4 regions of the Mesorhizobium sp. M0621 genome follow, and region 3 is predicted to be linked to each of the others. Evidence: riboswitches for the same ligand, from Rfam matches in the RefSeq annotation. Region 3 holds a riboswitch; each other region holds the start of a gene.
The links. Region 3 has a riboswitch for cobalamin ahead of metE (5-methyltetrahydropteroyltriglutamate--homocysteine S-methyltransferase). Riboswitches for the same ligand answer to the same signal wherever they lie in the genome.
Positions count from the first base shown of each region.

Region 1 (2,195 bases), on a different contig from region 3:
GCGGCATCTGGTGCGTCGAGCAATAGAGCACCGACGGATCGTCCCAGAAAATATCCTGCGTGCCGTTGCCGTGATGCACGTCCCAGTCGACGACGGCAACGCGCTCGACGCCGTGTTTCTTCTGCGCATAGCGCGCCGCGATCGCCGCGGTGTTGAACAGGCAAAAGCCCATCGCCGTGGTCTTTTCGGCGTGGTGGCCAGGCGGCCGGGCGGCGACGAAGACATTGTCGGCGCGGCCTTCAAAGACGTCGTCGACGGCGGCGTTGGCGGCACCGATCGCGGTGATCGCCGCCTGCCAGCTTTTCGGGCTGGCGGTGGTGTCGGCGTCGATGCGGGCAATACCCTCGTCAGGAATGGCGGCCCGCACGCGGGCGACGAAATCGGCGGGATGCGCGTAGAGGATGGTGGCCTCGTCGCCTTCCGGCGCCTGGATACGATCGAGCGCGGCAAAGGCTTCGTCGTCAAGCACGCGCTCGATGGCGCGCAAGCGGTCCGGCCGCTCCGGATGGCCCGGCGGCGTGATGTGCTCGAGGAAGATCGGATGGGTGTAGAGACGAGTGGCCATCGTCCTAATCTAGTGACCCGGATCGACAAAGGCCATGCACAGGCGGCCGATGACTGGGGAAAATCGCGCCTGCGTCCATTCGTGTCGCCGCAGGCATTGGCGTGGGCAGCGCTTCGGCGTAAGGTTCTTGGCACTGCCTGGTGCCCGTGCAAACGGGAGAATCGGGAACACGGTTGAACTCCGTGGCGTGCCCAACGCTGTAAGGGGGACCGCGCCGGTATACGCCACTGTCGATGACGGGAAGGCACCGGACGCGGGTTGATCCCAAGCCAGAAGACCGGCCTGGCAGGCATCGTCATCCGCATGGTCAGGCGGACGACATCAGAGCGACGTGCGTCCACTTGGACGCACAAAGTACGCTCTGACAGTTTGAAACTGCTGCAATCGCAAGGGGACAAGCGATGCCGGAAACCATGACCGTTCCTGTTGGCGACGGGTTTGATCAGAATGCGCGCGACGCGGTCTATCGCGCCATGTTCACGCGGCGCGATGTCCGCAGTCATTTCCTGCCAACCGGGCTCGACGACGAGGTGCTGGCGCGGCTGCTGCTTGCCGCCCATCACGCGCCGTCGGTCGGCTTCATGCAGCCTTGGAACTTCATCGTCATTCGCGATGCCGAACGACGGGAAAAGGTGCGCGACCTGTTCCTGGCTGCGCGCGAGCAGGAATTGCCAGCAATTGAGGAAGAGCGGCAGGCGCTTTACCGTAAGCTCAAGCTGGAAGGCATCTGCGAAAGCGCGCTCAACATCTGCATCACCTGCGACCGCCAGCGCTCGAAGGGTTCGCCGTTGGGACGCTGGCACAATCCGGAGATGGACCTCTACAGCACGGTCTGCGCGGTGCAGAATTTCTGGCTGGCGGCACGCGCCGAAGGCGTCGGCGTCGGCTGGGTCAGCATCATCGAGGCGCAGGCGCTGAAAAGCCTGCTGTCAATTCCCGATCATGTGACGCCGGTCGCCTATCTCTGCGTCGGCCGCGTCTCGGAGTTCGCGCCAAAGCCCGACCTCGAAACGCATGGCTGGGGACGGCGGCTGCCGCTGCCGGAGCTGATCATGAGCGAGACTTTTTCCGGGCAAGGTGAAGCGCTGCTCAAATCGACCGTGGCGCGCCTCAACACCGTTGCTGCCGCGCCGTCAAGCCTCGCTGATCAGGGTGTCGCGCCGGCCGGTCCCCAGCGCGAGCCGCCGAAGGAGGCCAGCGCCTTGTCCCTGAGCTCCCTGAACTTCGACGATGCCTCGGCCAGCCGGGCGTCCCAGGCCGGATCTGGCACCTGGCCCGCGATGGTCTTGAAATAGACCTGCATCAGGCAAGCGATGGCGAAGGGCTCGATGAACGCCGCCTTGAAGGCCCAGGCGAAGACGATGGCGAGCACGAAGGCCCAGCCCGCCAATTGCCCTGGCATCAGGAAAAGAATGGCGGCGGCCGGCGCCAGCATCAGCAGGAAGATGACAAAGGATACGCCCCACATGATAACCGCCAGCCAGACGGCGTTCTTGACCATGACCTTGCCGTTCTGGGCATAGAGCACGACACCCTGGCGCGCCGTCTCGAACGGCGAGGACGAATTGATGCGTATGTTGTAGCCGAGGATGATCTCGTCGACATAGGTCAGCGACAGGCGGATCACCGT
Region 1 is NZ_JAMYQF010000041.1:12,781-14,975, reverse strand. Features, by position in the region: gene NKI38_RS23735 (histone deacetylase family protein) at 1-565, opposite strand, end outside; cobalamin riboswitch at 687-865, shown strand; partial or broken gene bluB (5,6-dimethylbenzimidazole synthase) at 967-1,548, shown strand; gene NKI38_RS23725 (hypothetical protein) at 1,713-2,195, opposite strand, start outside.
Region 1: it holds a riboswitch for cobalamin, as region 3 does, so the genes downstream of both, bluB (5,6-dimethylbenzimidazole synthase) here and metE (5-methyltetrahydropteroyltriglutamate--homocysteine S-methyltransferase) in region 3, are expected to answer to the same signal.

Region 2 (2,195 bases), on a different contig from region 3:
GACCGTACGGCGGATGGTCGAGATGTGTTCGCGGTGGGCGAAGACCGCATATTTCTGTGCCGGTACCCCTACCCGGCTGAATTCCTTCGGCAGGTCGGAAAAGTCCGATACTTCGACGCCGGCGATGTAGTCGAAATTGCCGGCATCGTCGCCGTTGACGCAGACGCCATAGGCGACGTCGCCGGTCTCACCCGGAATGTTGCCGATATAGGGGCCAAAGCGCTGCCACTGCATCGGGATGGCGGCGCTGGTTTCACAGCTGTAGCGTTCGCCGAGGCCGGCGATCAGGAACGGCCGGCTGGTCTCGAAGCGCGGCGGTTCGAGGTTGGTAAGAAAGGACTGGTCCATCAGGATCGGCTCCACGAGGTCGAGGTTGTCGAGTGTGCCTTGCGCGCGCACCAGTTCCGGCGTGGTGCCGAACTGGTCGCGGAAGGCACGGGTGAACGCCTCATGCGAGTTGTAGCCGGCATCGAGCGCGAGCGAGAGAATGTCGGGCGCGCCGCCGGCCAGCTTGCGCGCCGCTTCGCTCAGCCGGCGCGCGCGCATGTAGCCCATCACCGACCGGCCGGTGGCAGCGCCAAACGCGCGCGTCACATGAAAGCGCGACACGCCGCTGCTTTGCGCGACATCGTCGAGCGAGATCGCCTCCGGCAGATGGCTTTCGACGAACCACAGCGCTTTCTCGGTCGGGTTCATGGGGCTCCTTTTCGCATTGGGCGGATTACCTTGCCACCTTCCCGCAAAGCCAGTTTGATCGAAATTGCGCAATCTGCACGATAGCATCGGCTGGGCTTCGCTTGACAGCGTCAGGCGGCATCTTCTAGAGCGTTATGTTATTACATAATGAGAGCGCGCAATGCCTGTTTCCCCCACACATGAGTGGCCCATCACTCCGTCCGAGAAATCCGTTGCGAAGCGATTGGGGGAAATCTACGCTGGACCCGCGATGGTCCCCGAGTCGAAAGGCGAGGGGTGAAAAGGGAACACGGTGAGGCCTGCTCAGGTCGAGACCGTGGCTGCCCCCGCAACTGTAAGCGGCGAGCAAAATCCGTGAATGCCACTGGCCGGCAAGGCTGGGAAGGCAGGATGGCGCAACGACCCGCGAGCCAGGAGACCTGCCATCAGCATGAGTTGACCGGACGGGGTATGCCGGGAGGAAACGCGAATCTCGGTCTTGTCGGCCGGCTCGCCAGCGTCCTTCCGTCGCCAGTTTTGGAAAGTGACGGAAGTTGGAAGCCTCGAAGGCCATCCATTGCATCATCGTGTGCACACTTTACCGCGATCCCGTGACCGGGGTCAGACCTGGCGCGCAATTGTGTGCCGATTTGCATGGTCGGCTCTCAGTGGATGAAGATCGCGCGTTGGCGTTCGGCTACGCGATCGCCTCGCTCGCCGATGGCTGGTGCAATTCCGGGCAGCGTCCGGCTGGATTGGCCGGCAAGACGCTGGCCCGCATCCCGGCTCCGGGCAATCTGGCAGGCAGCAGCCGATGACGCCGCTTCTCGAAGCGCGCGATCTCTGCGCCATGGCGAATGGCCGGGATCTGGTCCAGGCGGTCAGCCTGTCGGTGGCCGCTGGCGACCGCCTTGCCATCATTGGTCCCAACGGCGCCGGCAAGACAACGCTGTTGCGCATGTTGTCGGGCATGCTGCGGCCGAGTTCAGGCGAGGTGAAGCTTGGCGGGCGGCGGCTGGACAGGATTTCGGCCGCCGAGCGGTCACTGCATATCGCCGTGGTCGGCCAGACTGACCAGCCCGATCCGCGGCTGGCGGTGATCGACTATGTTGAGCTTGGCCGGGTCCCGCATACCGGGCAGCGCAGGAGCGAGGAGCGCGACATTGTCGTGGATGCGCTGCGCCAAACCGGTCTGCTGCCGCTGCTTGGCCGCACCATCGGCTCGCTGTCGGGCGGCGAGCGCCAGCGCGCCCAATTGGCGCGCGCCATCGCGCAGCAGCCAAAAATCCTGTTCCTCGACGAGCCGACCAACCATCTCGACCCGCGCGCCCGCGGCGAACTGCTCGAACTCGTGGCCGGCTTCAGCATGACGGTGATCGCGGTGCTGCACGATCTGGCGCTGGTCGCACCCTTCGCCACCAGGGTGGCGGTGATGAACCATGCCCGTCTGCAAGCGCTCGCCGCACCGCGCGAAGCGCTGACCCAACAGCTGATCCGCGAGATTTTCGGCATCGATGTGC
Region 2 is NZ_JAMYQF010000022.1:82,185-84,379, reverse strand. Features, by position in the region: gene NKI38_RS17370 (GyrI-like domain-containing protein) at 1-696, opposite strand, end outside; cobalamin riboswitch at 931-1,137, shown strand; gene NKI38_RS17365 (hypothetical protein) at 1,230-1,493, shown strand; gene NKI38_RS17360 (ABC transporter ATP-binding protein) at 1,490-2,195, shown strand, end outside.
Region 2: it holds a riboswitch for cobalamin, as region 3 does, so the genes downstream of both, NKI38_RS17365 (hypothetical protein) here and metE (5-methyltetrahydropteroyltriglutamate--homocysteine S-methyltransferase) in region 3, are expected to answer to the same signal.

Region 3 (2,195 bases):
GAAGGCCTGCTCGATCGGATTGAGGTCCGGCGAGTAGGGCGGCAGATACCAAAGCCTGGCGCCGGCAGCTTTGATCGTCTGCCTGATGGCCGCCGACTTATGGCTTCCCAGGTTATCCATGACCACGATGTCGCCGGGCTTCAGCACGGTGATGAGCTGCTGCTCGACATAAGCACGGAAGCATTGGCCGTTGATCGGTCCGTCGAAGATGCAAGGTGCTGCGAGCCGGTCCCAGCGTAGTGCACCGAGGAAGGTCAGCGTGCGCCAGTGGCCGTGTGGAGCCAAGCCGCGCAGCCGTTTGCCTTTCGGCCCCCAACCTCGCAGTGGAGCCATGTTGGTCTTGATCCAGGTCTCATCGATGAAGACCAGGCACTGTGGATCGAGACCGCTTTGCCAAGAGCGCCATCGCTGGCGCCTGCGGGCAATATCGGCACCGCCTGCTCAAGGGCGAACAGAGTTTTTTTTGAAGCTCAGGCCTTCGCGGCGCAGGAACAGCCACACCGTATTGTGCGAGACCTTGACCCCGCGAGCATCCAGCTCGTCCTTCAGCCGACGCAGCGTCAGTTCAGAGGTCTGATTAAGCCGCTCCATAATGAAGGCCCGATGCGGCTCAAGGACGCGCTTGCGATGTCCGCCCATCTTGCCCGGCGCCACCGAGCCAGTGGCACGGTAACGCTGCGACCACTTCACTACAGAGGAAACCGCAACGCCAAAGCGCGAGGCAACCGCACGGCAGGTCTCCCCGTCGCCAACCGCCGCTACTGCACGCTCACGAAGGTCATTTGAAAGCGCTCGCGTCATCAGATGCTGGCCTCCAATCCAGCCAGCATCTTGAATCACAAACATCCGGCTTTGGGAATCCTACGATTCTCTCAAAATAGGAATCGCTCTAATGACGTTGTCACGCGCTTGAAGTCTTGTCCGAAATCCTTCATCGGCGACCTGCGAGGGATGTCGCAGCCCGACAGGGATCCATTAGTTGGACAATGGTGGCAGCGGAGCAGCGCCGCCAATGGGCGACTGAATATTTCACAATGTTAGACAAGCGTAAAAGCGAAATCACATAACGACATAAACATTTCGTTATGCGTCATTGACAAAAGAGCGGACTGCTGTGATTGTCTGCGTGTCGTGGTCCTCGCGTGCGGCGCTGCCGCAGCGGAGCTAAGAGGGAAGCCGGTGCAATGCCGGCGCTGCCCCCGCAACTGTTAGCGGCGAGCCAACCCCACTCATGTCACTGAGGCGAATACCCTCAGGAAGGCGGGTAGAGGCTATGACCCCGCGAGCCAGGAGACCTGCCACGGCGAATTACGTCCACGGGCGGGGTGTCTCGGTGGCGCTGCAAGCCGGCGTTCGTGCCGGCCTGCTAGCGCCTTCCTTGTCATCGGCGCCCCAACCATCGGGGTATGACATGACTGACTCTCAGGAAATTCCTGTAGCAACGCTCGGCGTGCCGCGCTTCGGTCGTCGGCGAGAGCTGAAATTCGCGCTTGAAAGCTACTGGTCCGGAACATCGTCCGCTGGCGACCTTCTCACGACGTCGAAGGCGCTCCGTGCCGCTAGCTGGGAAGAGCAGCGCGATCGCGGCGTGTCGAAAATCCCGTCGAACGACTTCTCGCTTTACGACCATGTGCTCGACACCGCAGCCATGGTCGGGGCCGTTCCATCCCGTTTCGGCTGGAATAGCGGCGAGGCCCCACTTGACATCTACTTCGCAATGGCGCGCGGCAACCAGGGTCAGACGGAGGATTGTGGACACGCTGGTCACCAGGAGGAGGCTCATGGACCTGGTGTAACCGCGATGGAAATGACCAAGTGGTTTGACACCAACTACCACTACATTGTGCCGGAACTCGATGATGATCAGACGTTCGCCCTCTCGTCATCGAAGCCGGTCGATTACTTCCTCGAGGCTAAAGCTCTCGGCATTCACACACGCCCAGTCATCCTTGGACCCATCACCTTCCTCAAGCTGGCGAAATCGCCTGCCGAGGGGTTCGGTCCCATCGCGCTCCTACCGCGGCTGCTGCCCGTTTACGAGCAAGTCCTGCAGAAGCTGAAGCTGTCGGGAGCCGACTGGGTGCAGATCGATGAGCCAGCGCTTGTCCTCGATCTGAACCCGAACGAACGAGCTGCGTTCGAATTCGCCTATGGCCAGCTGTCGAAAGCCGCGCCCGAGCTGAAGATCATGCTGG
Region 3 is NZ_JAMYQF010000055.1:43,288-45,482, forward strand. Features, by position in the region: partial or broken gene NKI38_RS27515 (IS630 family transposase) at 1-846, opposite strand, end outside; cobalamin riboswitch at 1,116-1,317, shown strand; gene metE (5-methyltetrahydropteroyltriglutamate--homocysteine S-methyltransferase) at 1,412-2,195, shown strand, end outside.

Region 4 (2,195 bases), on a different contig from region 3:
GCTTGGGCAAAGCGAGGCCGGAAGTCTCGATCAGGATGTGGTCGACCTTCGGAGTCAGCGCGAGGATCTGGTCGAGCGCCGGCACGAAATCATCGGCGACGGTGCAGCAGATGCAGCCATTGGCCAGTTCGACGATGTTTTCCTCCGGGCAGGTGTCGATGCCGCAGCCCTTCAGGATCTCGCCATCGATGCCGATGTCGCCGAATTCGTTGACGATGATGGCAATGCGCTTGCCGCCGGCGTTTTCCAGGAGATGGCGGACCAGCGTCGTCTTGCCGGCGCCGAGGAAACCGGTGACGACGGTACAGGGAACACGGGAGAGGTTGGCAGACGAATCTGGAGCGGTCATTTCAAGTCCTTCAACAGGTCGAGGGGAGGGATGCGGGCAACGAGGCCGCGCTTCAGGCTATCGGGACGGCCGCGCCATGGAATGAGTCCGTCCGTCGAGGTGGCGAAGAGTTTTGCGCCGGTGACGAGATCGGCGCCGCTGGTTGCCGTCAGATCGCCAAAGACGTAGCTCCAGCAGCCGTCGCGCAGGATGGCGGCGCTGAGACGACGCTTGCAATTGCCGAGGCATTCAACGCTGCGGATGCGAATATTGTCGCCAGATGCGGCGCGGCGCGTGTCGTCTGCCAGCAGTTCGCCGGCGCGGGGATGGGCGTCGGAGCCGGTCTCGTCGCGACAGGAGGCGCAGACGATCACGGTGACGCCGGCCAACGTATCATCATGGCCGGACGAAACATCCGCTGTGCCAGCCGAAAAACTGCTGTCGTGGTCCAAAGATCGCGCTCCTTGCCCGGAAACCCGCCGGGCGATCGGATTCTATAGTCGCAGACGGCAGGTCTCCTGGCTCGCGGGTCATCGCCTTGGGTAGCCGCCTTCCCGGGATCATCCCAGTGGCTTTCGGCCTTGGCTCTTCGCTTACAGTTGCGGGGACAGCCGCGGATTTGGGATTTCGTCCCGCACCGCATTCCCTCTTGGCTCCTCTCGTTGAAGAGAAGAGACCGTCTGTATCGGATTTAGGCTTTTGCAGGCGGCGGAGTCAACGCGAGCTTACGACACGGTCAGGTCGACCAACGCCGGACCCAAGTCACCAGCCGGTGTCACTTCGATGCGTTCGAGGCCGAGCCAGCCCTGCATCTGCTTCAGTTCTTCGTAGAGCTGAGCGGCAGTCTGTGGCGGCGCGTTGGGCTCGGCATAGGCCGCATGGACTCGCAGGATGCCGGCAGGCCGGTCCGCCTTGAGGTCCACGCGCGCCACGATCCGGTCGCCGAGCAGGAACGGCAGGACATAATAGCCGTATTGCCGCTTGTCGGCCGGCGTGTAGATCTCGATGCGGTAGTGGAAATCGAACAGCCGCTTCGTGCGCGAGCGTTCGAAGACGACCGGATCGAACGGCGCCAACAGGGCACGGGCCTCGATCTTTCGGGGCAGGCGGGCGTCCTTGTGAAGATAGGCGGGCTTGTCCCAACCTTCGACACGCACCGGCAACAGTTCGCCTGTTTCGACCAGTTCCTCCAGCCGGCCTTTCATATCGGCCGGCGACAGGCGGAAATAGTCGCGCAAATCGCCTGATGTCGCGATGCCATGGGCACGGGCGGAAATGCGCAGCAATTCCCGATGCGCGTCCTCGGCGGCGGGAACCGGCAGATCGAGGATCGCCTGCGGCAGCACGCGCTCGGGCAGGTCGTAGAAGCGTTCGAAACCGCGACGATGCGCCGTGGTGATGCGCCCGGCCCAAAACAGCCATTCGAAGGCGTGCTTGGCGTGGCTCCAGCCCCACCAGCCTCCGGAGCCCTTCTGGCCCTCAAGCGCGGAGGCGGCGATCGGGCCACGCTCGGCGACCTGGCGGTAGATCTCCTCGATATAGGCGGCGTGTTCGCGGCCCCATTTGGCGAGGCCGAGATACATCTCGTCGCCGCGCTCGGCGCGTTGCATGCGCCAGCGCATCAGCGGGTACGTCTCGACCGGCAGGAAGGAGGCTTCATGCGCCCAATATTCGAACACCGTGCGCTTGCGCGTGACGGCCGCGTTGTCGAGCAAGGCGAGTGGGTAGGGGCCAAGGCGCGAATAGAGCGGCATATAGTGAGCGCGCACCACCGCGCTGACGGAATCGATCTGCAGCAGGCCGGTGCGGGCCAATACACGGGCGAAGTGCCGGCGGTTCGGTGTGCCGATCGGGCGGGGATCGAGAA
Region 4 is NZ_JAMYQF010000017.1:67,518-69,712, forward strand. Features, by position in the region: gene cobW (cobalamin biosynthesis protein CobW) at 1-349, opposite strand, end outside; gene NKI38_RS14495 (DUF1636 family protein) at 346-780, opposite strand; cobalamin riboswitch at 820-1,024, opposite strand; gene NKI38_RS14500 (winged helix-turn-helix domain-containing protein) at 1,054-2,195, opposite strand, start outside.
Region 4: it holds a riboswitch for cobalamin, as region 3 does, so the genes downstream of both, NKI38_RS14495 (DUF1636 family protein) here and metE (5-methyltetrahydropteroyltriglutamate--homocysteine S-methyltransferase) in region 3, are expected to answer to the same signal.